DNA from 4 places in the Pantoea sp. KPR_PJ genome. Region 1 is predicted to be linked to each of the others. Evidence: predicted binding sites of a transcription regulator. Region 1 holds the regulator's gene; each other region holds the start of a gene.
The links. The regulator PhoB, encoded in region 1, activates phosphate uptake and scavenging genes when phosphate is short. The targets are predictions, from matches to a motif close to CTGTCATAAAACTGNCNNAT.
Positions count from the first base shown of each region.

Region 2: a site for PhoB is predicted at 4,978-4,997, ahead of ugpB (sn-glycerol-3-phosphate ABC transporter substrate-binding protein UgpB). Genes of this name have one in related genera too.
Region 3: a site for PhoB is predicted at 2,887-2,906, ahead of opgB (phosphatidylglycerol--membrane-oligosaccharide glycerophosphotransferase). Genes of this name have one in related genera too.
Region 4: a site for PhoB is predicted at 4,067-4,086, ahead of pstS (phosphate ABC transporter substrate-binding protein PstS). Genes of this name have one in related genera too.

Region 1 covers NZ_JABMIK010000003.1:164,462-171,948, forward strand. Annotated here, with positions in the region: gene HP564_RS09220 (SbcC/MukB-like Walker B domain-containing protein) at 1-74, opposite strand, end outside; gene sbcD (exonuclease subunit SbcD) at 71-1,270, opposite strand; gene phoB (phosphate response regulator transcription factor PhoB) at 1,466-2,155, shown strand; gene phoR (phosphate regulon sensor histidine kinase PhoR) at 2,170-3,483, shown strand; gene HP564_RS09240 (PstS family phosphate ABC transporter substrate-binding protein) at 3,502-4,437, shown strand; gene HP564_RS09245 (cobalamin-independent methionine synthase II family protein) at 4,601-5,704, shown strand; gene brnQ (branched-chain amino acid transporter carrier protein BrnQ) at 6,106-7,425, shown strand.
Region 2 covers NZ_JABMIK010000007.1:136,276-143,762, reverse strand. Annotated here, with positions in the region: gene ugpQ (glycerophosphodiester phosphodiesterase) at 1-725, opposite strand, end outside; gene HP564_RS15405 (sn-glycerol-3-phosphate import ATP-binding protein UgpC) at 722-1,795, opposite strand; gene ugpE (sn-glycerol-3-phosphate ABC transporter permease UgpE) at 1,798-2,643, opposite strand; gene ugpA (sn-glycerol-3-phosphate ABC transporter permease UgpA) at 2,640-3,527, opposite strand; gene ugpB (sn-glycerol-3-phosphate ABC transporter substrate-binding protein UgpB) at 3,590-4,906, opposite strand; gene livF (high-affinity branched-chain amino acid ABC transporter ATP-binding protein LivF) at 5,190-5,903, opposite strand; gene livG (high-affinity branched-chain amino acid ABC transporter ATP-binding protein LivG) at 5,905-6,672, opposite strand; gene HP564_RS15375 (high-affinity branched-chain amino acid ABC transporter permease LivM) at 6,669-7,487, opposite strand, start outside.
Region 3 covers NZ_JABMIK010000004.1:338,841-346,327, reverse strand. Annotated here, with positions in the region: gene HP564_RS12140 (glycosyltransferase family 32 protein) at 347-1,360, shown strand; gene HP564_RS12135 (LysR family transcriptional regulator) at 1,334-2,254, opposite strand; gene HP564_RS12130 (tautomerase family protein) at 2,375-2,764, shown strand; gene opgB (phosphatidylglycerol--membrane-oligosaccharide glycerophosphotransferase) at 2,990-5,281, shown strand; gene HP564_RS12120 (GNAT family N-acetyltransferase) at 5,307-6,020, opposite strand; gene HP564_RS12115 (IclR family transcriptional regulator) at 6,257-7,039, shown strand; gene rhmD (L-rhamnonate dehydratase) at 7,053-7,487, shown strand, end outside.
Region 4 covers NZ_JABMIK010000011.1:83,895-91,381, forward strand. Annotated here, with positions in the region: gene phoU (phosphate signaling complex protein PhoU) at 1-148, opposite strand, end outside; gene pstB (phosphate ABC transporter ATP-binding protein PstB) at 166-939, opposite strand; gene pstA (phosphate ABC transporter permease PstA) at 984-1,874, opposite strand; gene pstC (phosphate ABC transporter permease PstC) at 1,871-2,833, opposite strand; gene pstS (phosphate ABC transporter substrate-binding protein PstS) at 2,917-3,960, opposite strand; gene glmS (glutamine--fructose-6-phosphate transaminase (isomerizing)) at 4,192-6,021, opposite strand; gene glmU (bifunctional UDP-N-acetylglucosamine diphosphorylase/glucosamine-1-phosphate N-acetyltransferase GlmU) at 6,168-7,487, opposite strand, start outside.

The sequences.
Region 1 (7,487 bases):
TCGGTGCGAAAGTCGATAAACCATTCGCCCTTCAGCGCATTGAGGTTCTTAAAACGTAGCGTCAGGATTTTCATTCGCTCTCCTCGAGGGATGCCAGCGTCGCGCGAAACAGCGCGCTGAGCCGTGCCTGCTGCGATTCATCCATATCCTCTGCCAGCGCGACGCGGCGGGCGAAAACCTCTTCCACCTTCAGCTCGCTCAGGGTTTCATTTTTTAGCTGCGCCAGGCTGTGCTGTCGCTGCTCTCGACTGCGACGCAGCAGCAGCACCTCGACCGGCAGATCGGCGGTCAGCGCCTCGACGCGGCGCTGCAAATCACTGAGGAACTCCTGGGTGGTGACTTCAATATCGAGCCAGACTGCTTTTTCACCCTGGTGCGCGGCAAAGGGCGCAAGCTGATCTTCAATCTGCGCCAGCGAGCCTTTTAGCATTTTCATCGGCTGGAACAGCGGAACGGGTAGCGGCGTGACGGCCCGCAGGCCAGACCGGTCCAGCTCCAGCAGAAATACGCTTTTTTCACTGCCCAGCTCATCAAAACTGAGTGGAATGGGCGAGCCGCTGTAGCGAATATGATCGCTGTTGGCGACGCGCTGCGCACGGTGGATATGGCCGAGCGCCACATAGTCAACGTCGGGAAACGCTGACGCGGGAAAGGCGTCCAGCGTGCCGATATAAATATCGCGCACCGAGTCGCTTTTGCTGACGCCGACGGTCGTGAGGTGGCCGGTGGCGATCACCGGTAGCGCCAGCGGATGCGCGCGTGCCGCTTCGACGCTGTGCTGGTAGTGCGCGGCTATCGCCTCCATCAGGCTGAGCTGTTTTTCGCGTCCTGACTGGCCCGCGCGGCTACGCAGAATATCGCGCGGCCGCAGATAGGGGATGGCGCACAGCAGCGCGCCGGGCTCGCCCTGACGCGTGTTGAGCAGCAGCAGGTTATGGTCCGCCTGCGGCGTGGTGATAACCTGCGTGTTAAGACAGGCGAGCAGCGCCCGCGACTCGTTAAGCGTTGCCACCGAATCGTGGTTGCCCGCCAGCACCACCAGCTGGCAGCCGGTGGGCTGTAGCGCCACGACGAACCGGTTAAACAGCTCGCGGGCATAGCTTGGCGGCGTGCCGCTATCAAAAAGATCGCCCGCCACGATCAGGGCATCAACCTGATGCTCTTCAATGCGCGCCAGCAGCCAGTCAAGAAAGGCCTGATGCTCGGCCGCCCGGCTTTTGTTATAGAAAAACTGACCGAGATGCCAGTCCGCGGTGTGAATGATGCGCATAAAACTCCCTGCCGTAACGGTTTGCCGGACGATTATAACGGCTATGCCACAAAAGCAAAAAAAGCCGCTGTTGCGCGCATACCGCGATATTAAAGCGCTGATTAAGCCGCTATGTTTTTCATAAAAGTGTCATAAATCTGACGCATAATGACGCCGCATATAACGGTGACAGTGGTTACATCAGCAGGAGTTACAATGGCTAAGCGCATTTTGGTTGTGGAAGATGAAGCCCCTATCCGAGAAATGCTGTGTTTCGTTCTGGAGCAGAATGACTACCAGCCCATTGAGGCCGAAGATTATGACAGCGCGATAGGGAAACTGATCGAACCCTGGCCAGATCTGATTCTGCTGGACTGGATGCTGCCGGGCGGTAGCGGCATTCAGTTTATCAAACATCTCAAGCGGGAAGCGCTGACCCGCGATATTCCGGTTATGATGCTGACAGCTCGCGGTGAAGAGGAAGATCGCGTGCGCGGTCTGGAAGTGGGCGCGGATGATTACATTACCAAGCCGTTCTCACCTAAAGAGCTGATGGCGCGCATCAAGGCGGTCATGCGCCGCATTTCGCCGATGGCGGTGGAAGAGGTGATCGAGATGCAGGGACTGAGCCTGGATCCGTCGTCACACCGCGTGATGTCAGATTCAACGCCGCTGGAGATGGGGCCAACGGAATACAAACTGCTGCACTTTTTTATGACCCACCCGGAGCGCGTTTACAGCCGCGAGCAACTGCTGAACCACGTCTGGGGCACCAATGTTTATGTTGAGGATCGCACCGTTGACGTTCATATCCGTCGCCTGCGCAAGGCGCTGGAAGTTTCCGGCCACGATCGCATGGTTCAAACCGTGCGCGGAACGGGGTATCGTTTCTCCGCCCGCTATTAAACGGAGTCTTTACCGTGCTGGAACGACTCTCCTGGAAGAGGCTACTCTCTGAGCTGGCGCTGGCCTGCCTGCCCGCGCTGATTATCGGCCTGATTATTGGCTATCTGCCCTGGCTGCTGCTGGCCAGCGTGCTCGGCATTATGTTCTGGCATTTCCATAATTTAATGCGGCTGTCGCACTGGCTATGGCTGGATCGCACCATGACCCCGCCTGCCGGACGGGCGAGCTGGGAACCGCTGTTTTATGGTCTCTACCAGATGCAGATGCGCAACCGGCGGCGGCGGCGCGAACTGGGCAACCTGATTAAGCGCTTTCGCAGCGGTGCCGAAACCCTGCCCGATGCGGTGGTGCTGACCACCGAAGAAGGCACCATTTTCTGGTGCAACGGGCTGGCGCAGCAGCACCTTGGCCTGCGCTGGCCAGAAGATAACGGGCAGAACATCCTTAACCTGCTGCGCTATCCCGAGTTTTCCCGCTATATCCGCCAGCGCGATTTCAATAAGCCGCTTACGCTGATCCTCAATAACCAGCACCATATGGAGTTCCGCGTCATGCCCTACAGCGAAGGGCAGTGGCTGATGGTGGCGCGCGACGTCACGCAGATGCATCAGCTGGAGGGGGCACGCCGTAATTTCTTTGCCAACGTCAGCCATGAGCTGCGTACGCCCCTGACGGTGCTCCAGGGGTATCTGGAGATGATGAACGATTCGGTGATGAATGAGCGTTCACGCGGTAAGGCGTTGCAGACCATGCAGGAGCAGACGCGGCGCATGGACAGTCTGGTGCGCCAGCTGCTGACGCTGTCACGCATTGAGGCGGCACCCGCCATCGATATGAAAGAGACGGTCGATGTGCCGATGATGCTGCACCTGCTTCAGCGCGAAGCGGAGACGCTGAGCGGCGGGCGACACGAGATCCATTTCCACACCGATCCCCACCTTAAAGTTCGCGGTGACGATGATCAGCTGCGCAGTGCTATCTCCAACCTGGTGTATAACGCCGTTAACCACACGCCAGAGGGGACGCGCATCGACATCAGCTGGCTTCGTAACCGTCAGGGCGCACAGTTTAGCGTCTGCGATAACGGACCGGGGATCGCTGCTGAGCATCTGCCGCGCCTGACGGAACGCTTCTATCGCGTCGATAAGGCGCGCTCGCGCGCGACCGGCGGCAGCGGGCTGGGACTGGCCATCGTCAAGCATGCGCTCAGCCACCATAACGCGCGGCTGGAGATCACCAGTCTTCCTGACAAAGAGACCTGTTTTAGCTTCACGCTGCCGTCAAGGTTGATCGCCAGCGCGGGGTTGCAGGAGAATGCTCTCCATTAACCGTTAATGGAATTTTTTATGCACCCCAGGCTGCTGTTGCTCTCCCTGTTTATGCCCGCCGTGGTGCTGGCGACTGCGCCTTCGCCTGAAATGCTCACCGGTAACCTCAGCAGCGTGGGTTCTGACACGCTGGGCACGCTAATGATGCTGTGGAGCGAGGATTTCAGCACGCTGGCACCGGGCGTTAACCTTCAGGTGCAGGCGTCAGGCTCTTCGACGGCACCGACAGCGCTGGCCGCCGGTGCCGCCCAGCTCGGCCCGATGAGCCGCCCGATGCAGGCAGAAGAGCGGCAAACCTTTCAGGCACGCTACGGCTATGCGCCGCTTGCCGTGCCGGTTGCGCTCGATGCGCTGGTGGTGGTGGTAAATCAGCGCAACCCGCTGACGCAGATCGACGCGCGCCAGCTGGATAGTATTTTCTCAGTGACGCGCCTGTGTGGCGCGACGCAGGTGCCCGCGCGCTGGGGCGATGTAGGAGGGAAGCAGACTGACTGGGCGTTGCGACCGATTCAGCGCTACGGGCGCAACTCGGCGTCGGGCACCTGGGGCTTCTTTAAGCAGCAGGCGTTGTGCAACGGCGACTTTCGCGCTGACGTGGCTGAGTTTCCCGGCTCAGCCGCGGTGGTGCAGGCCGTTGCCGCCAACCCGCGCAGCATCGGCTACGCCAGCTTTGGCTTTCACCTTAGCGGCGTGAAGATGCTGTCGGTGGCGGAGGGGCAGGGCAGAGCCGTTGCGCCCGATGCTGACTCTATCCGCAGCGGCCGCTATCCCTGGGCGCGCCCGCTCTTTATCTACGTGAACAAGCCGCCCGGCAAACCCTTGCCCCCGCTGGTAAATGCATTTTTACATCAGGTGCTCTCACCTCAGGGACAGCAGCGTGTAAGCGAGGCGGGTTATCTGCCGCTCTCCGCAGCGCAGCGCGAGCAGGCGCTGGCCGCCATTGACGCTCGCTAGGAGGCATCATGAATTTTTTTCATCATCGCTGAAATTTCTTCTGTTGCACATCGGGCCGACTCATGTCACTCTGCATTCAGACGTTTAGCCATCCAGATGGCTGTACATAACTTTGCGAAATTATTCCCTGAGGTGATTAGTCTCCAGGGTGCCAGGAGTAGAGATGACCACACAAATTGCCCCGTTCCGCGCCGATACCGTCGGCAGTTTTCTCCGTCCCACCGCCATTAAAAGCGCACGCGAGCAGTACGCTGCCGGCGCGATCGATAAGACTCAGCTGACCCGCATCGAAGATGAAGCGATTCGCGATGTGGTGAGCAAACAGATCGCCAGTGGCCTTCAGGTTGTTACTGACGGGGAGTTTCGTCGCGCATGGTGGCACTTTGACTTCTTTGGCGGGCTGGACGGCGTTGAGCTGTTTGAAGCGGAGCAGGGCATCCAGTTTAACGGCGTGCAGACCAAAGCACACGGCGTGCGCGTGGTGGGCAAGCTGGGATTCAGCGACCATCCGATGCTGGAACACTTCCGCTTTCTGAAAAGTATTGCGGGCGACGCGGTGCCAAAAATGACCATTCCCAGCCCGAGCGTGCTGCATTTTCGCGGTGGCCGTAAGGTAATTGATGAGACGGTCTATCCCGATCTGGCCGACTATTTTGACGATCTGGCTGAAACCTATAAAACGGCAATTAACGCCTTTTATGAGGCGGGCTGCCGCTATCTGCAGCTGGATGATACCGTCTGGGCCTACCTCTGCTCAGAAGATCAAAAGCGTCAGATCCGCGAGCGCGGCGACGATCCTCAGCAGCTGGCGCAAACCTATGCCCGCGTGCTGAATAAAGCGCTGGAAGGCAAACCGGCCGATCTCACCGTGGGCCTGCACGTTTGTCGCGGCAATTTCCGCTCTACCTGGATCTCTGAAGGCGGCTATGAGCCGGTGGCAGAAATCCTGTTTGGCGGAGTGAATATCGATGCTTTCTTCCTGGAGTATGACAACGAGCGCTCCGGCGGTTTTGAACCTCTGCGCTTTATCAAGCCTGGCCATCAAAAAGTGGTGCTCGGCCTGGTCACCACCAAGAACGGCGAGCTGGAAGATCCGGCGCAGGTGAAAGCCCGTCTGCAGGAAGCGGCGAAGTTTGTCAGCCTGGATCAGATCTGCCTCAGCCCGCAGTGTGGTTTTGCCTCTACCGAAGAGGGCAACAGCCTGACCGAAGAGCAGCAGTGGGCGAAGATCCGTCTGGTGGTCGATATCGCTGGCCAGGTGTGGTAAAGCTGTAAACTTATGCAAACAGGCGCGTAAAACGCGCCTTTTGTGCATGAAAAAGGGTTTCAATGCTGAAATTTCTTATGCTATGGATGAAAAATAAGCACATCATCTGATGTCCTGCGTTGATATAACCGTGGTTTTCACTGCTTTTGCCCGGTTTTGCGTCATATCCTTCCGGTTTTCCGATCCCGTATTGCCTTTCTTCGCTATAAACGTTCTACTTACGGCCGTTGTCGCATCATCCCACTTGTGAACAGAACAAAATCAGCTCAAATCACCTGCGCGACACGATTACAGCAAGCATAATGCTCTGGCATTGCAGGCTAAGTCGTTGTCAACGCGCGGTTTGGGGACAACGTAAACCCAACTTCCACCGCAACATTCGTTACAGGCTATACAGTTGTATGACACACCGTTTAACCTCGAAGGACATTCTCGCGCTGGGCTTCATGACGTTTGCCCTGTTTGTTGGCGCGGGTAACATTATTTTCCCGCCGATGGTCGGTATTCAGTCAGGCGAGCACGTCTGGACTGCCGCTATGGGCTTCCTGATTACCGCTGTGGGTCTGCCGGTTATCACCGTTGTTGCGCTGGCGCGCGTAGGCGGCGGTATTGACGCGCTCAGCTCGCCAATCGGCAAAGCGGCGGGGCTGGTACTGGCGACCGTCTGCTATCTGGCCGTGGGACCGCTGTTTGCTACCCCGCGTACCGCGACCGTATCCTTTGAAGTCGGCATTGCACCGCTGACGGGTGACGGCGCGCTGCCGCTGCTGGTCTACAGCGTGATCTACTTTGCGCTGGTGATCGGCATTTCCCTCTATCCAGGCAAGTTGCTGGATACCGTGGGCCATTTTCTGGCTCCGCTGAAAATCATTGCGCTGACGGTGCTGGGCGTGGCCGCGCTGCTCTGGCCAGCGGGCACGGTCGCGCCTGCGACCGCAGATTATCAGCGCGCGGCGTTCTCCAGCGGTTTCATCAACGGCTATCTCACCATGGATACCCTTGGCGCGCTGGTGTTCGGCATCGTTATCGTCAATGCGGCGCGTTCGCGCGGCGTTGAGAGCGCCAGCCTGCTGACGCGCTATACGGTACTGGCCGGTCTGATTGCCGGTATTGGCCTGACGCTGGTCTATCTGAGCCTGTTTAAGCTGGGTAACGGCAGTGGCGCGCTGGTTGAGCAAGGTGCAAACGGCGCGGCGATCCTGCACGCCTATGTTCAGCAGACCTTTGGCGCAACGGGCAGCTTCTTCCTGGCCGCGCTGATTTTTGTCGCCTGTATGGTGACGGCGGTGGGCCTGACCTGCGCCTGTGCGGAATTTTTTGCGCAATACCTGCCGTTGTCGTATAAAGCACTGGTCTTTATCCTGGGGCTGTTCTCCATGGTGGTGTCGAATCTCGGCCTGAGCCATCTGATCCAGATTTCAATTCCGGTGCTGACGGCAATCTATCCACCGTGCATTGTGCTGGTCGTGCTGAGCTTTACCCTGAACTGGTGGAATAAGAGCAGCCGCATTATTGCGCCTGCGATGCTGGTCAGCCTGATTTTTGGCATCATTGACGGTGTGAAAACCACAGGTTTTAAAGATATGCTGCCGGCGTTCAGCCAGCATCTGCCGCTGGCGGATCAGGGGCTTGCCTGGCTACCGCCTGCGCTGGTGATGCTGCTGGTCGCGGCGATTGTGGATCGCGTTAAAGGACGCGAGCAGGTTACGGTTCACTCCTGATCACCACGGCTGTTTTTCTCTGACCACGGGCTTGCCCGTGGTTTTTCTTTTCACAGGTACAG
Region 2 (7,487 bases), on a different contig from region 1:
ATGATGTCAATGCGATCGGTACAGATGGCATCAACGCCCCATTGAAGAAGGGTACGCGCCCGCTCCGGGTCATTTACCGTGTAGACCAGAATATGCAGGCCGGCGGCCTTCAGCGTTGCGACGCGCTCCGCGTTGAGCAGCCTGTGGTTCAGGTGAATTGAGACGCACGCCAGCGCAGCGGTTTTGCTTTGCCACGCCTCATCCCACGCATCAAGCAGCAGGCCGCGCGGCAGATCCGGCTCCGCCTGCATCGCCGACTCCAGCGCTACGTAAGAGAACGACGACAGCAGCGGTGCAGTCATCTCCTGCCACAGCGCTTTCGCCGCATGGGCGATGGCGCGTCCGGTTTCTGCCTCGCTGCCGGTAGTGGGTTTGATTTCGATATTCGCCATCATGCCATACTGGTGACAGCGTGCCGCCACGTCGGGAAGCCGCGCCAGCGGTTCGCCGTCAAATGCCTTGCCAAACCAGCCGCCGGCATCGAGCTGCGCCAGTTTTTCCCACGGCAGCGTCCCTGCCACGCCCCAGCCGTTACTGGTACGATCCAGCGTGTCATCGTGCAGCAGAAAAATCTGCTTATCCTGCGACAGCTTCGCGTCGAACTCGATCATGGTATGGCCCCACTCCGCGCCGACGTCGATCGCCGCAAGGGTATTTTCCGGGGCCAGTTTACCGCCGCCGCGATGGGCGACGATATGAGGATAGGGCCAGTTGTGTTTCTTCATTCCAGACGCTTCCCGCTAGTTGGATCGAAGTAGTGTAACGCATCCGACGGCAGATGCAGCCAGAGCATGCTGCCCACCGGCGGCCGTTCACTGTGCGGCAGGCGCACCACTAACGGCGTCTCATCGATACGGCCATGCACCAGATTATCTGCCCCCAGCAGCTCCAGCGTCTCAACGCGCAGCGGTATGCCTTCGCGCTCGCGCGGACTGACCTGCACATGTTCGGGACGGATGCCGAGCGTCACGGCGCGATTCGCCCACTTCACCCTGATGTCGCCAGACGGCAGAGAGTAAGAGTTATTGAGAGTAAAACGCGTGCCGTCACTGCTGATATGGCCATCAATCAGGTTCATCGCCGGCGCGCCGATAAAAGAGGCGACGAACTGGCTGGCGGGGCGCTCGTAAACCTCTGCCGGCGTGCCAGTCTGCTCGACAACGCCTTTGTTCAGCACCATCACGCGCTGCGCCAGCGTCATCGCTTCCACCTGATCGTGCGTCACGTAGAGGCTGGTGGTTTGCAGGCGACGGTGCAGCTGCTGTAGCTCAAGGCGCATCTGCACGCGCAGCCGCGCATCCAGATTAGAAAGCGGCTCATCGAACAGAAATACCGCTGGCTCACGCACGATAGCGCGGCCCATTGCCACGCGCTGGCGCTGGCCGCCGGAAAGTTCGCGCGGACGACGGCTCAGCAGCTGATCCAGCTCCAGACTGCGTGCCGCTTCCAGCACGCGCAGGCGGATATGTTCCTTGCTCATGCCACGGATCTTCAGCCCATAGGCCATATTCTCTTCGACCGTCATATGCGGGTAGAGCGCGTAGTTCTGGAACACCATAGCGATGCCCCGATCTTTGGGTTCCAGCTGGGTGACGCGTCTGTCGTCGATATAGATATCACCGGAGGTGACGCGCTCCAGCCCGGCCACCATGCGCAGCAGCGTCGATTTGCCGCAGCCGGAGGGACCGACCATCACCATAAATTCGCCGTCGTTAACGGTGACGTTCAGCGGCTGAATGATTTGATTCTTGCCGTCGTAAGACTTGGTTACCGCCTGAAGGGTTACGCCTGCCATGCTTATTTCTCACTCTCGACCAGGCCACGCACGAACGCGCGCTGCATGACCAGCACCACCACGACCGGTGGGATCAGGGTTAATAACATTGCCGCCATCACTTCGTTCCACTGCGTCGGCGATCCGCTGGTGGAGATCATACTTTTGATCCCCGCCACCGCGGTGCTGAGTGACGCGTCGTTGATGATGAGCAGCGGCCAGAGATACTGATTCCAGCCGTAAATAAAGGTGATCACGAACAGCGCCGCGAGGTTGGTTTTTGACAGTGGCAGCACGATATCCCAGAAGAAGCGCAGCGCGCTGGCACCGTCGATGCGCGCCGCCTCGATCAGCTCGTCCGGCAGCGACATAAAGAACTGGCGGAACAGAAAGGTCGCCGTGGCCGATGCCATCAGCGGCAGCGTCAGGCCGCGGTAGCTGTCGAGCATGTTGAGATCGGCGATCACCTGTACGGTAGGAAAAATACGCACTTCGACCGGCAGCATCAGCGTGATGAAGATCAGCCAGAAAAAGAGCGTGCGCAGCGGAAAGCGAAACCAGACCAGCGCAAAGGCAGAGAGCATCGAGACGCTGATTTTGCCGAAAGTAATGCCCAGCGCCATGATCAGGCTGTTAAGCAACATCAGGCTGAACGCCGGGCCGCTGCCGTTTACGCCCTGCGTCCAGATGCGCGAGAGGTTCTCCCACAGATGGGTGCCTGGCATCAGCGTCATCGGAACCTGATAGATCGCATCGTTATCCAGCGTGGCGGCGACAAAGGCGACATAGAGTGGAAAAATAAGGGTGAGCACGCCCAGAATCAGCAGCGTGTGGCTGAAAATATCCAGCCCGCGACGGTTTTCAATCACTGGTACTGCACCTTACGCTCAACGAAGCGAAACTGAATAACGGTCAGGCCGATCACCAGCAGCATCAGCACCACCGACTGCGCCGCCGATGAAGAGAGATCCAGCCCGGTAAAGCCTTCGCGATAGATTTTGTAGATCAGCGTAGTGGTAGCCTGCACCGGCCCGCCGCCGGTCGCGGCGTCGATAACCGGAAAGGTGTCGAAAAAGGCGTAGATCAGGTTGACCACCAGCAGGAAAAAGCTCACCGGCGTAATCAGCGGCAGCGAGAGATTAAGGAAGCGCCGCACCGGGCCAGCGCCGTCGATCGCCGCCGCTTCTACCAGCGATTTCGGAATTGACTGCAATGCGGCGAAAAAGAATAAAAAGTTGTAGCTCATCTGCTGCCAGATCGAAGCCACCACAATCAGGAACATCGCCTGACCGCTGTTCTGCGCGTAGTTCCAGCCGTAGCCAAGCTGGTTAAGAAAATGGCTAATCAGGCCGAGGCCGGGATTAAACAGAAACATCCACAGCACCGCTGCGACCACCGGCGCCACCGCGTAGGGCAGCAGCAGCAGCGTCTGATAGAGCTTGCGCAACCGGATAACGTAATCCACCAGCGCCGCCAGCAGCAGCGACAGCACCATGCCGCACACCGTGACCAGCGTGCTGAACACGATGGTGGTCCAGAAGGTGTCAAGGTAGTCGCTGTCCTGAAACAGGCGCGTGAAATTGTCCAGGCCGACAAAAGTGCTGGAGATACCGAACGGATCGAGGTTCTGTAGCGAATACCACAGGGCTTCGCCCGCAGGCCAGAGGAAAAAGATGACGGTAATCAGCAGTTGCGGCAGCACCAGCAGATAGGGCAACAAACTGGTGCGAAACACCGGGCGAAATGAAGACATAGCGTACTCTGTCTGAGAAAGAGAACAGGGCCGGCACGCGCCGGCCCTTTTAATGTCACAGGTTATTTCACCTGCTGTTCAAAGCGGCGCAGCAGTGCGTTGCCGCGTTTCACCGCGCTATCCAGCGCGGCCTGCGGCGACTGCTTGCCGGTCCAGACGCCTTCCAGCTCTTCGTCAACGATGGTGCGGATCTGCGGCATGTTGCCCAGACGCATGCCTTTGGTGAACGGCAGCGGATCTTTGTTCAGCATCTGACGCGTGGCGATATCTGCGCCAGGGTTCTTGTCGTAGAAGCCCTGCTGTTTGCTCAGCTCGTAAGCGGCAGTGGTAATCGGCAGGTAGCCGGTTTTCTGGTGCCATTCGGCGGCAATATCCGGCTGCGCCAGAAACTGCATAAACTCCGCAGCGCCCTTGTAGGTATTGGCATCTTTGCCTTTCATCACCCACAGGCTGGCACCGCCGATAATGGCGTTCTGCGGCGCGTTCGGCACGCTTTCGTCATAGGGCATCATACCGACGCCGAAGTTAAATCTGGCGTAGTGTCTGATATCCGCCAGCGAACCCGAAGAGGCGGTGGTGATGCCGCAGTCGCCGTTATAGAACTTGGCGGTGGATTCGTCTTTACGGCCAAAGTAGGTGAAGTCGCCTTTCTTGTTCATCGCCTCCAGCATCTGGATATGGCGCACCTGCACCGGCTTGTTGAACACCAGCTCCGCGTCAGTACCGTCGAAGCCATTGTTTTTGCTGGCGACCGGCAAGGCGTGCCAGGCGCTGAAGTTTTCGATCTGGATCCAGCCCTGCCAGCCGCTGGCGTAGCCGCAGGTCAGGCCCGCTTTCCGCAGCGCGTCGGCGTCTTTTGCCAGCGCCTGCCAGGTTTTCGGCGGCTGGTCGGGGTTCAGGCCCGCTTTTTTAAAGGCGTCTTTGTTGTAGTAGAGCACCGGGGTGGAGCTGTTAAACGGCTGAGAAATAAGATGGCCGCTGGCGTCGCTGTAGTAGCCCGCCACGGTCGGCACGAACTGTTTTTCATCGAAGGGAATGCCAGCGTCCTGAAAGACCTGATGCACCGGCACGATCGCCTTCGAAGCCATCATCGTGGCGGTGCCGACTTCATAAACCTGCAAAATAACCGGTGCCTTGCCGGTACGCACCGCTGCGATGCCTGCCGCGAGGCTCTGTTCGTAGTTACCTTTGTAGGTCGGCACAATTTTATAGTCGGGGTGCGCCTGGTTAAAACGTTGCGCCAGAGAGTCAACTTCTTTGCCTAACTCGCCCTCCATTGAGTGCCAGAAAGGAATTTCCGTGGCGGCCAGCGCGTTGCCGCTGATGGCCAGGCCCAGAACCACACTCATCAGTCTACTTTGTGTCTTAAACACGGACATAGCATTTTCCTGTGCAGGTAGATACGCGCGGTATCACGCATTTTTTGTTCGCGAAGTAACATGACACGGGAAAATGACGGATTAATAACAGCAACATGACAGCCGGATGACGGCAAGATGAAGGGAGTTTTAGCAGAAGCGGCGCAGCCAGGCCTTATTCAACGCTGAAGGCCGTCGGCGGCGCAGCCAGTTCGACAACGGCCAGCGCGCAGCATCCGGAGCGTACTAAAGTACGTGAGGAATGCGAGCACTGCCCGCTGCCGAAATGGCAAGTAAGCCAGGCCTAAGCCCCCAAATAAGCGCTGCGGACGGCTTCGTTGGAAAGCAAGGCCTCACCGGTATCTTCGAGCACCACATGCCCGTTCTCCAGCACATAGCCGCGATCCGCCAGCTTCAGCGCCTGGTTAGCATTCTGCTCGACCAGAAAGATCGTCATTCCCTCTTTACGCAGCTGCTCGATGGTGTCGAAGATCTGCTGAATAATGATCGGTGCCAGCCCCAGCGACGGCTCATCCAGCAGCAGCAGGCGCGGCTGACTCATCAGCGCGCGACCGATCGCCAGCATCTGCTGCTCGCCACCAGACATGGTGCCCGCGCGCTGGATTTTACGCTCCGCCAGACGCGGAAAGAGTTCATAGACGCGTGCGATGCGCGTCTGATATGCCTGACGACTGGCAAAAAAGCCGCCCATCGCCAGATTTTCTTCCACCGTCATGCGCGAAAAGACGCGGCGTCCTTCCGGCACGATGGCGATGGCCTCGCGCATAATGCGCGCGGTTTGCCAGTCGGTGATGCTCTTGCCATCAAAGGTAATGCTGCCGTGGGTTGCACGCGGCTCGCCGCACAGCGTACCGAGCAGCGTGGTTTTCCCCGCGCCGTTGGCACCAATCAGGGTAACGATCTCACCCTGATTGATATGCAGACTGACGTTGTGCAGCGCCTGGATCTTGCCGTAGTGCGCGCTGACGTTGTTAACGGATAACATCGGGTTTGCCATGTTACGCCTCTCCTAAATAGGCTCGGATCACATCCGGATTGTTACGCACCTCTTCCGGCGTGCCATTAGCCAGCGGCGTCCCCTGGTTGACGACGTAGATACGATCAGAAATGCCCATGACCAGTTTCATATCATGTTCAATCAGCAGCACCGACACCTTGTGCTCGCCGCGCAGCTCGGCAATCAGCTCATCCAGCTCGTGCGTCTCTTTTGGGTTAAGACCGGCCGCCGGTTCGTCCAGCATCAGGATCTCCGGACGCGTCACCATGCAGCGGGCAATCTCCAGGCGACGCTGCTGGCCGTAGGCCAGATTGCCTGCCTGACGGTTGGCAAGATCGAGCAGCCCGATGCGATCCAGCCAGGTGGCGGCGCGGTCCAGCGCCTCGCTCTCACCGCGACGGAACGCCGGCGTTTTGAACAGGCCAGAAAACACGCCGCTTTTCAGGTGCTGATGCTGTGCGACCAGCAGGTTCTCAATGACCGTCATCTCACGGAACAGACGCACATGCTGAAAGGTTCGCACCACGCCCATGCGCGCAATCTTCTGGCCAGGCAAGCCTTCCAGGTGCTGATCGCGCAGCTTGATAGTGCCGCCAGTAGGCTTGTAGAAACCGGTCAGGCAGTTAAAGACGGTGGTCTTCCCTGCCCCGTTTGGTCCAATCAGGGAGACGATCTCCTGCGGACGCAGCTCCAGCGCCACGTTGTTGACCGCCAGCAGGCCGCCAAAGCGCATCATCAAACCTTCAACGGCTAATAAAGGCTGACTCATGCCTGCTCTCCTTGTTTCTGCTTCAGTTTCAGGTGCGGACGCTTCATCGGCAGCAGCCCCTGCGGACGCCAGATCATCATCAGCACCATCAGGCCACCCAGTACCAGCATGCTGTACTCATTCAGGTCACGCATCAGCTCGCGCGATACCACCAGCAGGATAGCGGCGAGAATAACGGCGAACTGTGACCCCATACCGCCCAGCACGACAATCGCCAGCACAAAGGCTGATTCTACAAAGGTAAAGGATTCCGGACTGACAAAGCCCTGACGCGCAGCAAACAGCGTCCCCGCAAAACCAGCAAACGCGGCGCTGATGGTAAACGCGGTCAGCTTGATGCGCGTCGGACTCAGCCCGAGCGAGCGGCAGGCAATTTCATCTTCGCGCAGCGCTTCCCACGCGCGACCAAGCGGCATGCGCAGCAAGCGGTTAATGACAAACAGCGTCAATGCCACCAGCAGTAGTGCTACCAGATAGAGGAATATCACACGGTCGCTGGGGTCATATTTGATACCAAAAAATTCATGGAAAGTGCTCCAGCCGCCTTCTGACACTTTGCGGCCAAACTCCAGGCCAAACAGCGAGGGTTTGGGAATTTGCGCGATACCGTTAGGTCCGCCGGTAATGGCGGTATTGTTCAGCAGCAGAATACGTACGATTTCGCCGAAGCCGAGCGTCACAATGGCCAGATAGTCGCCGCGCAGACGCAGCACCGGAAAGCCGAGCAGCAAACCGAACAGAGCCGCCACCATCCCTGCCAGCGGCAGACACTCCCAGAAGCCGAGGCCGAAGTAGTGGTTCAGCAGTGCAAAAGT
Region 3 (7,487 bases), on a different contig from region 1:
GTGGCTTAACGGCGTCATTAACGCGAATAACTCTGCCATTAAGAGAAAAATCGCCTGAGCGCTAAATAAACCACGGCGAAATTAAGAATTCCTTTATTTATTTCCTCAGACAAGAGCGTGGCGAATTTAAAGATATATAAATAAATACCGAAGGCGGTAAGCGATAAACAGATCCAGCGCATTCCGTATTATCTGAAATTAAGCAAAAGTCGTAGCGCGCCTATAAATAATGCTTTATTAAATCGTTGAAGAGAATTTAAACACAGCAGTGAGGAAACTAACGCGCACTCTGCGCTGCGCCTCACCAGGGAAAACCCGCAGCAATAATCACAATAACAGGTGCCTTATGAATCAACACCGTCAACACCCTGCACATACGCTCTGGCGCAACTGGAAACGTGTCTCTTTTAGCAGTCAAATGCTGTGGCAAAAGAAAAAGCACAGCGCGCTGACCGCGCCTGAATATGACGCCAGCCAGGAAGAAAACCTGGTCATTTTGTCGGCGGAGAAAGCGCCGGACGCGATCCCGAAAACCATCTGGATGTACTGGCATGACGATCAGCTGCCGCCTTCGCTGCGCCTCAGCATCAATCAGCTGCGTCAGGACAATCCCGACCATTCGCTGCATCTGGTCACACAGAGTACGCTGGCACAGTGGCTGCCAGATTTAACCTTTATCTCTGCCGATCTGACCGCCGCGCATAAAAGTGAAATTATTCGGCTTGAGCTGCTCTATCGTTTTGGTGGTATCAGTATCGACTGCGGCACCCTGCTGTTTGAAAAGCTCGACTGGGTGCATCAGGTTCAGCAGGAAAAGCCTATGGACGTGATTGGTTATTATCATGAAACCAGCACGCTTAATTTCCTGTCACCCGTTATCGAAAGCTGGTTTATCGCCGCCGCACCGGGCAATGCCTTTATTCGCGAATGGCTGAAGCAGCTGGCTCCCGTTAAAAATCTCGGCGCACATAATTTTATTCATGAGCTGAAGAAGCGTGACGACTATCCGCTTATCGTGCAGAAGATCCCTCATCCGGTACAGGCGCTGTTATCGCTGGCCCAGCAGGTGGCTATTAAGGAATATCGCCGCGTGAATCTCTATTTACGCAAAGCTGACGCCAACGCGTGGTTTTACCAGCAGCTACATGCCGGCAACAGTGATGCATTCGCCTGCTCGGTGCTGTTTCACCAGCGTCCGCAAACGCCGCCGCCGGTGATCAGGCTGAGCAAAGATGAACGTCTGCATCTCGACTTCAATTTGCGCATTGGCCTCTATAACCGCGCCAGCCTGCTGGGCGGCATGATGGTGGCACCGACGCGCATGGCGCTGCCATCATCCGTGGATAAAGCGCGCGCGTAACCAGCTTGTCAGGGTGGTTACCGCGCGCGGCACCTGGGCGCTGTATGGCCGAACGATCCACAGCTTTTCTGCAAATGCCTCTACGGCTCGCCAGCGCGGCAGCACCTGCTGCAGCGCGCCGGAGCCCAGCGCTTCGCTGGCGCTGAAGTCCGGCAGCATGGCGATGCCCAGTCCCTGTAGCGCCGCATCACGTATCGACTCGCTGTTATTGGTGGCGAAGCTTCCCTGAATACGCACCCGCACCCGCTCTTCCTGCGTCACGCTGGCGAAAGTCCAGTAGGGAGATTCGACGCCGCGCGGATAATACAGGCAGTTGTGCTGCACCAGCTCCTGCGGCGTCTGCGGTGCCCCCTGCGCGGCCAGATAAGCCGGTGAAGCGACCAGCAGCGTGCGCGTATCGCACAGCGGCAGCGCAACGTGGGTTTCCGGCAGCGTATCGCTGTGGCGTATCGCCAGATCGAAGCCTTCGCTGCCAAGCGACACGAGGCGATCCGTTACGTCAAGCTGCAGGCGAATCTGCGGATAGGTCCGCAAAAAATCGCCAACCACAGGGATCAGCTGCTGACGCGCAAACGCCACCGGTGCGCTGATGCGTACCAGGCCGCGCACCGGACCGGCGGCATCGCGCACGCTGAAGAAGCCCTGCGCAATGCGTGTAAAGGGTTCACGCAGCTCCTCCACCAGCTTTTCACCTGCCGACGTTAGCCTGACGCTGCGCGTGGTGCGCTGTACCAGCGCCACGCCTGCGGCCTGCTCCAGCGCTTTAATTTTCTGGCTCATCGCCGCCTTACTGACCTCAAGCCGTTCTGCAGCGCGGGTAAAACTGCCCTGCTCCGCCAGCACCAGCAGCCAGTGCAGATGGATCCAGAGCGCATCCGTTTTGATCTCTTGCATCGTTAATTGTTCACTATGGTGAATAATCAGTTCAGCGAGCGCGCTTTTTCTTTGCCCGCAGAACGGTCAGGATAAGGGCATCAGCATACGTAAAAGTGTCGTTCAAGAGGAGAGATAGTGATGCCTTTGCTGCAATTTGACGTGATACAGGGCCGTTCGGAATCTGAAATGCGTACGCTGCTGGATGCCGCGCACCGTGCGGTTCTGACGGCTTTTAAGGTACCTGCGCGCGATCGCTACCAGATTGTTCACGAAAACAAGGCTTACCAGATGGTGTTTCAGGATACCGGCCTGGGCTTTAGCCGCAGCGATAATCTGGTAATGGTGCGCGTCTATACCAGCCCGCGCAGCACGGAGCAGAAGCAACTTTTTATGGCAGAGCTGGCGCGTGAACTGCGAGAAAGCAGCGGCGTAGAGGGCAAGGATTTGATGATCAGCTTTATCACCAATGAAAAAGGTGACTGGAGCTTTGCCGACGGCGAGGCCCAGTATCTTACCGGGCGGCTTTAGTCGCCTCTCCTGCCGGTTGGCTTTGATTTAACGCATTTTTCCCCTGATCCAGACGAGGGTCCCCCGCCTCTCGTCTGCACTTTATTTCTGAAAGATTATCCACTGCACAATTCGGGCGCCGCAGGTTGCAGCGTTATGACAGCCATTATAGATTGACGCCAGTTACTCCACGCTTAACGCGGGCCGCGCAGGAAGCGCTGATTCATTTCAAAAGAGGATCTGACGTTGTCCGAATTTATTTCGACAGGGCTATTTCTGGCCGCTATCGCTGTTTACGCCTGTAAAGCCGGGCGAAATAAAATCTGGTTTTCCCTGATCTTGCTCTTGCTGATGCTGTTCGTGGTACTTAATGCCACGCTCTACGCCAGCAACTATTTTACCGGCGACGGCATCAACGATGCGGTGCTTTATACCCTGACTAACAGCCTGACCGGAGCGGGCGTCAGTAAATATGTCGTGCCTGCGATCGGCCTGATTTTAGTCCTGTTTCTGCTGGTCTGCCTGCTGAGCTGGCTCTTACGCCGCCATGAGCGGCCACATCATCTTGGCTGGAGTCTGCTGGCGGTCGCCTGCGCCGCCGGATCGGTGCAGACCACCCCCGCGTTTCGCCAGGTTGCCAGCCTGGTCGCCTCGCATACCCAACTGGCGGATTCTGACTTCGACAGCTATTACAAAGTGCCGCAAAAGCGCATCGACAGCCCGCAGCTCAACCTGGTCTATATCTACGGTGAAAGCCTGGAGCGCACCTACTTTGACGACCAGGTGTTCCCCGGCCTGACGCCAGAGCTGGGCCGCGAAAAGGCACAGAGTATCGACTTCAGCAACACCGTGCAGCTGCCGGGCACTGACTACACCATCGCGGGCATGGTGGCCTCGCAGTGCGGCATTCCGCTGTTTGCCCCTTTCGACGGCAACGCCTCTGCCGCGCTCTCCAGTTTCTATCCGCAAAATATCTGTCTTGGCGATATTCTGAAAAATTCCGGCTATGAGAACTGGTTTATTCAGGGCGCAGATCTGCGCTTCGCCGGCAAAGATATCTTTTTAAAATCGCACGGTTTTGATCCCGACAATATGTACGGCTCGCAGGAGCTGAAAGATCGCGTTGCCGATGCTGGCTACCGCAATAACTGGGGTTACTACGATGACACCGTGATGGATGAGGTGTTCGAAAAGTATGAGGCGCTGTCGCGCCAGCAAAAACGCTTTGCTCTCTTTGCGCTGACCGTCGACACCCATCATCCCGACGGCTTTATCTCGCGCAGCTGTCAGCGTAGAAGCTACAGCTACGAGGGCAAACCCAATCAGTCTTTTAGCGCGGTCGCCTGTTCGCAGGAGCATATTGCCCGGCTGATTGCCCGCATCAAAGCATCGCCGTGGTTCAAAAACACGGTGATCGTGGTGACCTCCGATCACCTGGCGATGAACAACACGGCGCATTCCTACCTGATCAAACAGCCGCGCCGCGATCTCTTTATGGTGATCCGTGGCGATCGCCCGCAGGCTGAGGTGATCGATCAGCCACGCAGCACGCTGGATAACGGCGCGACGGTGCTCGATATACTCGGCGGCGACAAGGCGATCGGTCTGGGCCGCAGCAGCCTGGCCGGTGCAACGCTGGCAGGCCAGTTCGACGATTTTCAGAACCACATTGGCCGCTGGAAAGCGGATATCATTCAGCTGTGGAACTTCCCGAAAAAGCTCGATCGTTTCGTTATCGATCAGGCGAAAAATAGCTTCAGCTTCTCCGGGGCCACCTTCCGCCTGCCGATTCTGTTCCGCGTTAACGAAAGCCACGTTGAGCCGCTGCCGGAAGGGGAATACTCCGCGCCGCTGCGCTATCAGCTGGCCGATTTTACCGCCGGTGAGAAGTTTGTCTGGGTGGATCGCTGCTTCCGCATGGCGCGGCTGTGGAAGCCGGAACTGGCGCTCTCTACCGATCTCTGTCTGGCAATGGGACAGCTCGGCGGTCAGCCGAGCGTGACGCGCATCGATAAGCCGCAGTGGAAAGGTCAGGTGCAGTTTCCGCAAAGCGTGCTGAGCAGCGAGCAATATCAGCGCAATCAGCAGATGATCCGCATCGAAGATAACGATATTCGCTACGATGCCGATCGCTTTCTGTTCGCCGTGCCGGGCGCGCCGGGCAGCGTGAAACGCTTTAGCGGTATCTCACGCTGGGAGAACTGGGGCCGCTGGTCGAACGCCAACCTCGCCCCTGAGGTCAGCATCGAATATGTCGATCCGCTGCCCGCCCGTTTTGACCTGGTGATCACCGCGCGCGCCTTTGGGGCCAACGCGCACCGCCCGATTCCGGTGCGCGTCGGCGATCAGCAGCAGATGCTGACGCTGGGCGAGGCGCTCTCGACCACCACGCTCCACTTCACCAATCCCAACGGCAGCCATACGCTCAACATTGCTCCGCCGGAGCCGCAGCAGAGCAGCCTGGACAATATTACCGGCCAGGCTCCGCGACGACTGGGCATCGGCATGGTCGATATCCAGATCGTGCCGCAAAGTTAAGGCAGAAGCGGCCCTGCGTCTCAGCTCAGGGCCGCTGGCGCAGTGTTTCCAGCCTGTCTCGCTGCTGGCCGTCGATACCGAAATTTTCTGCCGCCAGCCAGCGCTCAAATCCCTGTTTCACCAGCGGCCATTCCCTGTCAATTATTGAGAACCAGCTGGTATCGCGCGTGCGGCCGCGATAAACAATCGCCTGGCGAAACTCGCCCTCATACTGGAAACCCAGCCGTGCCGCGGCGCGGCGTGAGGGCGCATTCAGGCTGTCACATTTCCATTCGTAGCGTCGATAGCCAAGCTGCTCAAAGGCGTAGCGCATCAGCAGGTAGTGTGCTTCGGTGGCGATGCGCGTTTGCTTCAGCAAGGGAGAGAACGTCACATGCCCGACCTCAATGACGCCATGTTGGGGTTCAATGCGCATCAGCGCCAGGGTGCCCAGCGCTCGTCCGGTTGCCACCTCAACCACGGCAAAATGCAGTGGATCGCGGCTGCTCTCCATCTGCTGCGCATAGTGCTGAAATGCGGCATAGTCGCTGAACGGTCCGGCAAACAGATAGGTCCAGTCGCGGCCATCTTTTGCCAGCGCGTAGGCGGCAAACAGCGCCTCGCCGTGCTGCGCCACGCTGAGCGGCTCCAGCCGGCAGTAGCGGCCCTCAAGCACTTCCCGCTGCGGCAGCGGTCGCGGCTGCCAGTCCGGTAACGGCTGACCAACGGGCTGTCCATATTCATTGGTAATGTGTGACATTGCGCCTCCTTGAGTGGGGTATCTCAGCAGAATGCCACGTTGCCGCCGGGCAAAACACCCACGGCACAGAAAAAGCGCGGGCGTCCAGCCCGCTGTACCGGCAACGCGCGGCATCTCACACTCTGCGCACCCCGCGCCAGCCCCGTCGGCTCTGACCTGCCTTATTTGACGCGGCTCACGTTTACGCACCGCTGATTTCACAACACTGCTTCCAGACCTTCAGACTGGAGTCCAGCATGCTGGAAATAACGCCTGTACCCGCGCTCACACGCGGCATCGCTATCCTCGACTTTATCGCCCGGCAGGGGCCGTGCAGCGCAGCCGACATTATCGACGGCCTGCGCCTGCCGAAAAGCAGTGCCTATCTGCTGCTGGCCGAGCTAAAGAAGCAGCGCCTTATCACGGTGGATCGTCATGACCACTATCGCCTGTGGACGCGTCTGGTGGAGTTCGCCGGACACGCGCTGGAGAAAATGGATCTCCGCGAGATTGCTCGCCCGCGTCTGACGCGCCTGATGCAGGAGAGCAACCTGCTGTGTCATCTCGGCATTCTCGACGGTGGTCACGCCTGCTACATCCTGAAGCTTGAATCCCCCGCCACCATCAGCGTGCGCTCGCACGAGGGCAAAAGCCTGTCGCTGCACCGCTCCGGCATCGGTAAGTGTCTGCTGGCCTGGCAGCCTGCCGACGAGCAGGCGCGCATTATCAGCCAGCTGCGCTTTGTTGCCGTCACCCCCACTTCGATCCGCAGCGCCGATGAGCTGGTCACCGAGCTGGCGCGTATTCGCCGCCAGGGCTGGAGTGTTGACAACGGCGAAGATTATCCCGACGTGCGCTGCGTTGCCGCCCCGATCTTCGACGCGCGCCGCCAGCTGGTCGCCGCTATTTCGCTGGTAGGGACGCGGCTGCAAATCGACGACGATAACCGCGACTATCTGGCGGGCCAGGCGATCGCCTGCGCGCGTGACATCTCTTATGCCCTGGGCTGGCGCAGCCCGGCGGAATCTTTTGCCTGTTAACCTGGAGAACGCTATGTCCCTGCCAAAAATCAAAACCGTCCGCGCCTGGTTCACCGGTGGCGCAACCGCAGAAAAAGCCGCCGCTGGCGCTGACTATCACGATCAGCCCGGAGGCCACTGGATCGACGATCATATCGCCACGCCAATGAGCAAGTACAAAGCCTATGAGCAGTCGCGTCAGTCGTTTGGCATCAACGTGCTGGGCACGCTGGTGGTGGAGATAGAAGCGGATAACGGCCAGACCGGCTTTGCCATCTCCACCGGCGGTGAAATGGGCTGCTTTATCGTGGAGAAGCACCTGAACCGCTTTCTGGAGGGACGCTGCGTCAGCGATATCAGGCTGATCCACGACCAGATGATGAACGCGACCCTGTTTTACGCGGGTTCCGGCGGCGTTGTAATGAATACCCTCTCCTGCGTTGACCTGGCGCTGTGGGATCTGTTTGGC
Region 4 (7,487 bases), on a different contig from region 1:
GTTCGCCGTCAAGGTTGTGCATCGCGGTAATGGCGTCGGTAAGCTGCTGTTCAACCATGCCGCCCATGATCATTACCTGGGTGCGAATATGTTCCAGCTCCGCATTGAACTGACCGGAGATATGTTTGTTCAGGTTTAAGTTATCCATGGTTATCTCCTGATAAATCAGCCGTAGCGGCCCGTAATATAGTCTTCTGTCTGCTTCTGTGCAGGCTTGGTGAAGAGTCTGTCCGTATCGCTGAACTCAATCAGCTCGCCCATATACATAAAGGCGGTATGGTCAGAGCAGCGCGCCGCCTGCTGCATATTGTGGGTGACGATCACCACGGTATAGTCCTGCTTCAGCTCGGTGATCAGCTCTTCGATGCGGCCAGTGGAAATGGGGTCGAGCGCGGAACAAGGCTCGTCCAGCAGCAGAACTTCCGGGCGGATCGCGATGCCGCGCGCAATGCACAGGCGCTGCTGCTGGCCGCCGGACAGACTGTACCCGCTCTGATGCAGCTTGTCTTTGGTTTCATTCCACAGCGCGGCTTTGCTCAGCGCCCACTGTACGCGCTCGTCCATGTCGGCACGTGACAGCTTTTCGAACAGACGCACGCCAAAGGCAATATTGTCATAAATCGACATTGGAAACGGCGTCGGCTTCTGGAAGACCATGCCGACGCGCGCGCGCAGCAGGGCGATATCCTGATGTGACGCCAGGATGTTTTCGCCGTCCAGCAAGATGTCCCCTTCGGCTCGCTGCTCAGGATAGAGCGAATACATCTTATTAAAGGTACGCAGCAGCGTGGATTTGCCACAGCCTGACGGCCCGATGAAGGCGGTGACCTGATTTTTCGCAATATCCAGGCTGATATTCTTCAGCGCGTGGAACTTGCCGTAATAAAAGTTCAGGTTACGCACCTGGATTTTACCGCTGTTTGAAGTCGCAATACTCATTGCTTGTCTCTCATAAACAACGCCGCACAGGGCAGCGCCGAAGGTTATCCGTGTTTGCTTTTGGTGAAGATGACGCGCGCCAGAATGTTCAGCAGCAGCACACAAAGCGTGATAATCAGCACGCCCGCCCAGGCCAGGCTTTGCCACTCGGCAAAGGGGCTCATGGCGAACTTAAAGATGGTGACCGGCAGGTTCGCCAGCGGCTGCATCATGTCGGTAGACCAGAACTGATTCGACAGCGCGGTAAACAGCAGCGGCGCGGTTTCACCTGCGATGCGGGCGATCGCCAGCAATACGCCAGTGAGGATGCCCGATACCGACGCTTTCAGCGTGATCGCGGAGATCATTTTCCACTTCGGCGTGCCCAGTGCGTAAGCCGCTTCACGCATACTGTCTGGTACCAGGCGCAGCATGTTTTCAGTGGTGCGGATAACAATAGGGATTTGCAGCAGCGCCAGCGCGATGACGCCCGCCCAGCCGGAAAAGTGCTGCATCTGCGCCACCACAATGGTGTAGACAAACAGCCCAACCACAATCGACGGTGCCGAGAGCAGAATGTCATTAATGAAGCGAATCACTTCGGCCAGCGCTGATTTACGGCCATATTCCGCCAGGTAGACGCCAGCCAGAATACCCAGCGGCGTACCGACAACCGTGGACCAGAAGATCAGCAACCCGCTACCCGCCAGGGCGTTAGCCAGTCCGCCGCCAGCCGTATTAGGCGGAGGGGTCGATTCGGTAAACAGCGACCAGCTCAGCCCGTCAATGCCGCGCGTAACGGTGGTAAAGAGGATCCACACCAGCCAGAACAGGCCAAAGGCCATTGTCAGCAGCGACAGCGTCAGGGCAATTTTGTTTTTGGTGCTGCGCCAGGACTGCATTTTACGGCGTGACGCATCCAGTTCGGCGCGTGCCTGTAATTCAATGGTCGTCATGAGCGCGCTCCTTCATTTTTGGACAGGCGCAGGATCATCAGCCTGGAGATCGCCAGCACGATAAAGGTGATGACAAACAGGATCAGCCCCAGCTCCATCAGCGCGGCAACGTGGACGCCCGACTCGGCTTCAGCAAACTCATTCGCCAGTGCAGAGGTAATGCTGTTGCCCGGCATAAACAGCGAGGCGCTGTCGAGCTGGTAGGTGTTGCCGATAATAAAGGTCACCGCCATGGTTTCGCCCAGCGCACGTCCCAGGCCCAGCATCACGCCGCCAATCACGCCGTTTTTGGTAAACGGCAGCACGATGCGCCAGATCACTTCCCATGTGGTGCAGCCAATACCGTAGGCCGACTCTTTCATCATGACTGGCGTCTGCTCGAACACGTCACGCATCACCGACGCAATGTAGGGGATGATCATAATTGCCAGGATCACACCTGCCGCGAGGATACCGATACCAAACGCAGGACCAGAGAAGAGTGCCCCGACAAACGGGATAGCTGACATCACGTTCCCCACCGGCGTCTGAAAATATTCAGCAAACAGCGGTGCGAAGATAAACAGGCCCCACATGCCGTACACGATGCTGGGGATCGCCGCCAGTAGCTCAATCGCGGTGCCGAGCGGACGACGCAGCCAGCCCGGGGCCAGCTCGGTCAGAAACAGCGCGATGCCGAAGCTCACCGGCACAGCAATGATTAACGCAATCAGTGAGGTCACGAGCGTGCCGTAAATCGGCACCAGCGCACCAAACTCTTCATTTGGCGCATCCCAGGTTTTCGACCACAGGAAGGAGAAACCAAATTTCTGGATGCTCGGCCAGGAGGAGAAGATCAGGGAAACGATAATGCCCCCCAACAGCAACAGCACAATCAGCGCTGCCAGCTTAACCAGCGCGCCGAAAATCATGTCACCTTGCTTACCCGGAGCTTTGAATGCCGGCTTCGTTGCAGCCATAGAAGTTTCATTCTCAGAAGGTTGTAGAGCGACCGCCAGTCACCCGTCGATCTGGCCGGACATCTGTCCGGCCCGGTTTTTCGTTACTGGTATAGCGCTTTGCCTGAGCTGTCCTTGATGCTGGCTTTCCACGCCTCGCGGATCTGTGCAGTCACGCTGTCTGGCAGCGTGGCATAATCCAGGCTGGTGGCCGTTTTGCTGCCGTTTTTATAGGCCCAGTCGAAGAACTTCAGCACTTCACTGCCTTTCTCAGCGTTAGCCTGATCCTTGTAAATCAGAATGAAAGTGGTGGAGGTGATTGGCCACGCATCATTGCCTTTCTGGAACGTCAGGTCCTGGGCAAAGGATTTGCTCCAGTCTGCGCCTTTCGCCGCGTTGGAGAAGCTGGTTTCGCTCGGTGCTACCGGCTTACCGTCAGCATCAACCAGTTTGGTATAGGTCAGGTTGTTCTGTTTGGCGTAAGCGTATTCCACGTAACCAATTGAGCCCGGCAGACGCTGAACAAAGGCCGCCACGCCATCGTTGCCTTTACCGCCCAGACCGGTCGGCCAGTTAACCGTATTGCCTTTGCCGATTTTGCTGTTCCACTCTTCGTTCACTTTCGCCAGGTAGCTGGTGAAGACGAATGAAGTGCCGGAGCCGTCAGCGCGACGCACCACGTTGATATTGCTGTCAGGCAGTTTTACGCCAGGGTTCAGCTTAGTGATGGCGGCATCGTTCCACTTTTTGATGTTGCCCAGGTAGATGTCACCCACGGTTTTGCCGTCGAGCGTCAGCTCGCCTGATTTTACGCCCGGAATGTTGACGGCCAGTACGACGCCACCGATCACTGTCGGGAACTGAAACAGACCGTTTTTCTGCAGGTCTTCCTCTTTCATCGGCGCATCTGACGCACCGAAATCCACGGTTTTCGCAATAATCTGCTTCACGCCGCCCGATGAGCCAATGCCCTGGTAGTTGATTTTGCTACCGGTAGCTTGCTGATATTCTGCTGCCCACTTGGCATAAACCGGTGCCGGGAAAGTCCCGCCCGCGCCCGTCAAATCGGTCGCTGCAAAGGCAGAAACCGCGCTTACGGCGAGCGTGGCGGTAAGGATTCGGGCTACGGTGCTACGCATCAGTGTCATATTCCCTCCAGGGGAGTTTATTTCAGGCTTGAAGCCGTTGTAGTCGGAGTCAGTGATTGCTGCTGGAGGGAAAATAGGACAGTTTGATGACAGTGAAATGTAGAAAATGTGACAGATTTATGACAAAGCGCAGAGTGAAAAAGTAGCGAAAAGGCATGACGGGCGGGAGAGATAATAAAAAACCCGGCAAATTCACCGGGTCTGTTATTCGTTAACTGTGACGCTATGCTGTTACTCGACCGTTACCGACTTCGCCAGGTTTCGTGGCTGATCAACGTCAGTGCCTTTAATCAGCGCGACATGGTAAGAGAGCAGCTGTAACGGCACGGTATAGAAGATCGGTGCAATGACCTCTTCTACATGCGGCAGAGAAATAATCTTCATGCCGTCGCTGTCGCTGAAGCCCGCATCCTGATCGGCAAATACATACAGCAAGCCGCCGCGCGCACGTACCTCTTCAATATTTGATTTCAGCTTCTCCAGCAGCTCGTTGTTCGGTGCCACAACGATAACCGGCATATCAGCGTCAATCAGCGCCAGCGGGCCATGCTTCAGCTCGCCAGCAGCATAGGCTTCGGCGTGAATGTAGGAGATCTCTTTCAGCTTCAGAGCCCCTTCCAGGGCGATCGGGTATTGGTCGCCGCGTCCGAGGAACAGCGCGTGGTGCTTATCGGAGAAATCCTCCGCCAGCAGCTCAATGCGTTTGTCCTGTGCCAGCATCTGCTCGATGCGGCTCGGCAGCGCCTGTAGGCCATGCACAATCTCGTGCTCAATGTCGGCTGACATTCCCCGCAGTCGACCCAGCTTCGCCACCAGCATCAGCAGCACGGTCAGCTGTGTGGTAAACGCTTTGGTGGACGCGACGCCGATTTCAGTCCCGGCTTTGGTCATCAGCGCCAGATCTGACTCGCGCACCAGTGAAGAACCGGCCACGTTACAGATCGCCAGTGAACCGAGGTAACCCAGCTCTTTGGTCAGGCGCAGCGCCGCCAGCGTATCAGCGGTTTCGCCAGATTGCGACAGCGTGATCAGCAGGCTGTTTTTGCGCACCGCCGATTTGCGATAGCGGAATTCAGAGGCGATTTCGACATCGCAGGGGATGTTTGCCAGTGATTCGAACCAGTAACGGGCAACCATGCCTGAGTTATAGGAGGTGCCACAGGCAATAATCTGGATATGTTCGACCTGGCTCAGCAGCGTTTCGGCACCCGGACCCAGTTCGCTGAGATCGACTTCACCATGGCTGAAACGACCGGTCAGGGTGTTTTTGATCGCCATCGGCTGTTCATAGATCTCTTTCTGCATATAGTGGCGGTAAACGCCCTTGTCGCCCGCGTCATACTGCACGCTGGATTCAATCTCAGCGCGCTGCACTTTATTGCCTTCGCGATCGACGATGGTAACGTCACGGCGGCTGACTTCAGCAATATCGCCCTCTTCCAGATAGATAAAGCGACGCGTGACCGGCAGCAGCGCCAGCTGATCGGAAGCAATAAAATTCTCACCGACGCCACGGCCAATCACCAGGGGGCTACCGGAACGTGCGGCCACCAGCAGCGACGGATCGCGGCTGTCCATAATGACCATGCCATAGGCACCGCGCAGCTGAGGAATGACGCGCAGCACGACGTCGCGCAGCGAGCCGCCCTGTTTCTGCTCCCAGTGCACCAGATGTGCGACCACTTCGGTATCGGTCTCAGAGGTAAAGCGATAACCCCGGGCGATCAGCACTTCACGCAGTGGCTCGTGGTTTTCAATGATGCCGTTATGCACCACGATAATCTGCTCTGAGACGTGCGGGTGCGCGTTGGCTTCCGACGGTTCACCGTGCGTTGCCCAGCGCGTGTGCGCAATACCCGTGCCGCCAATCAGCGGCTGCTGCTCAGCGGCCTCCGCCAGCATCTGTACTTTGCCAACGCGACGCAGACGCGTCACGTGGCCCTGACGATCGACCACGGCCAGACCGGCCGAATCGTATCCGCGATACTCAAGACGACGCAGACCTTCCAGCAGAATCTCTGCGATATCGCGTTGTGCTACTGCACCTACAATTCCACACATAAATGTTATTCCTGACCTGATGGCTTTCGGCCATCTTGCGTTGCCATACAACCTGATAACCGGCTTTGCCGGGCTCCCCGAGCCTTGTAGAGAGTGGGGATTATTATTGTGTTACTGCAACGGCCAGCACCTGGCTGGCCGTAAAATTACGCTTTTTTTACCGGACGCTGCCAGTCTGCTTTGCTGTTCTGATCTTTGCGGTTATAAACCAGCGCCGCCTCAGTCACATCTTTCATCACCGTGGTGCCCGCTGCAATTGTTGCGCCTGCTGCCACGCTGACCGGCGCCACCAGCTGGGTATCGGAGCCGACAAAGACATTATCGCCGATAAGGGTTTTTGATTTGTTCGCGCCGTCGTAGTTGCAGGTAATGGTACCCGCGCCGATGTTGACGTTCGCACCAATCTCCGCGTCGCCAAGATAACTCAGATGCCCGGCCTTAGAGCCTTTGCCCAGCGTCGCCTTTTTCATCTCAACAAAGTTGCCAACGTGAGCGGCCTGCGCCAGCTCGCTGCCGGGACGCAGACGCGCGAAGGGGCCAACGGTACAGTCAGCGGCAAGATTTGCCTGCTCGATCACCGAATAGGGGCTAATTTCACAGTCATCGCCAATGATGCTGTTCTTAATGATGCAGCCTGCGCCAATTTTAACGCGGTTGCCCAGCGTGACGTTGCCTTCAATAATCACATTGGTATCGATTTCAACATCACGGCCGTGGCTGAGCGTCCCGCGCAGATCGAAGCGCGCCGGATCGCGCAGCATAACACCTGCCAGCAGCAGGTTTTCGGCCTGTTCGCGCTGATAGACGCGTTCCAGCGTCGCCAGCTGAAGACGATTATTAACGCCGTCGGTTTCGCTGGCGCGCGCCGGATGCACCGCGTTAATCTGTCGCCCTTCCTGGTGCGCCAGCGCAATGATATCGGTGATGTAGTATTCGCCCTGGGCGTTGTTATTGGTTAGCTGCGCCAGCCAGCGCTTCAGGTCGCCGCCGTTGGCGATCAGAATGCCGGTATTAATTTCCGCTATTTTCAGCTGTTCAGGGCTGGCGTCTTTCTGCTCAACAATGCCAGTAATGGTGTCATTCTCACGCACGATGCGCCCGTAGCCCGTGGGATCGTCCAGCACTACCGTCAACAGGCCAATGCCGCCCTGTGGTCTGGCTTCGCGCAGGCGCTGTAGCGTTTGCTGGGAGATAAGCGGCACATCGCCGTAGAGCATCAGGATCTCTTCATCGTCAGCGAACGCGGGAGCAGCCTGCTGCATTGCGTGACCGGTTCCCAACTGTTCCGCCTGCAATACCCAGTTAAGCGACGGTTCGGTCAACGTGGCCTTCAGCTGGTCACCACCGTGGCCATACACCAGATGAATATGCTGCGCACCGAGGCCGGTTGCGGCGTCGATTACGTGCTGGACCATGGGTTTACCTGCAAGCGTGTGCAGAACTTTGGGCAGATCGGAGTACATGCG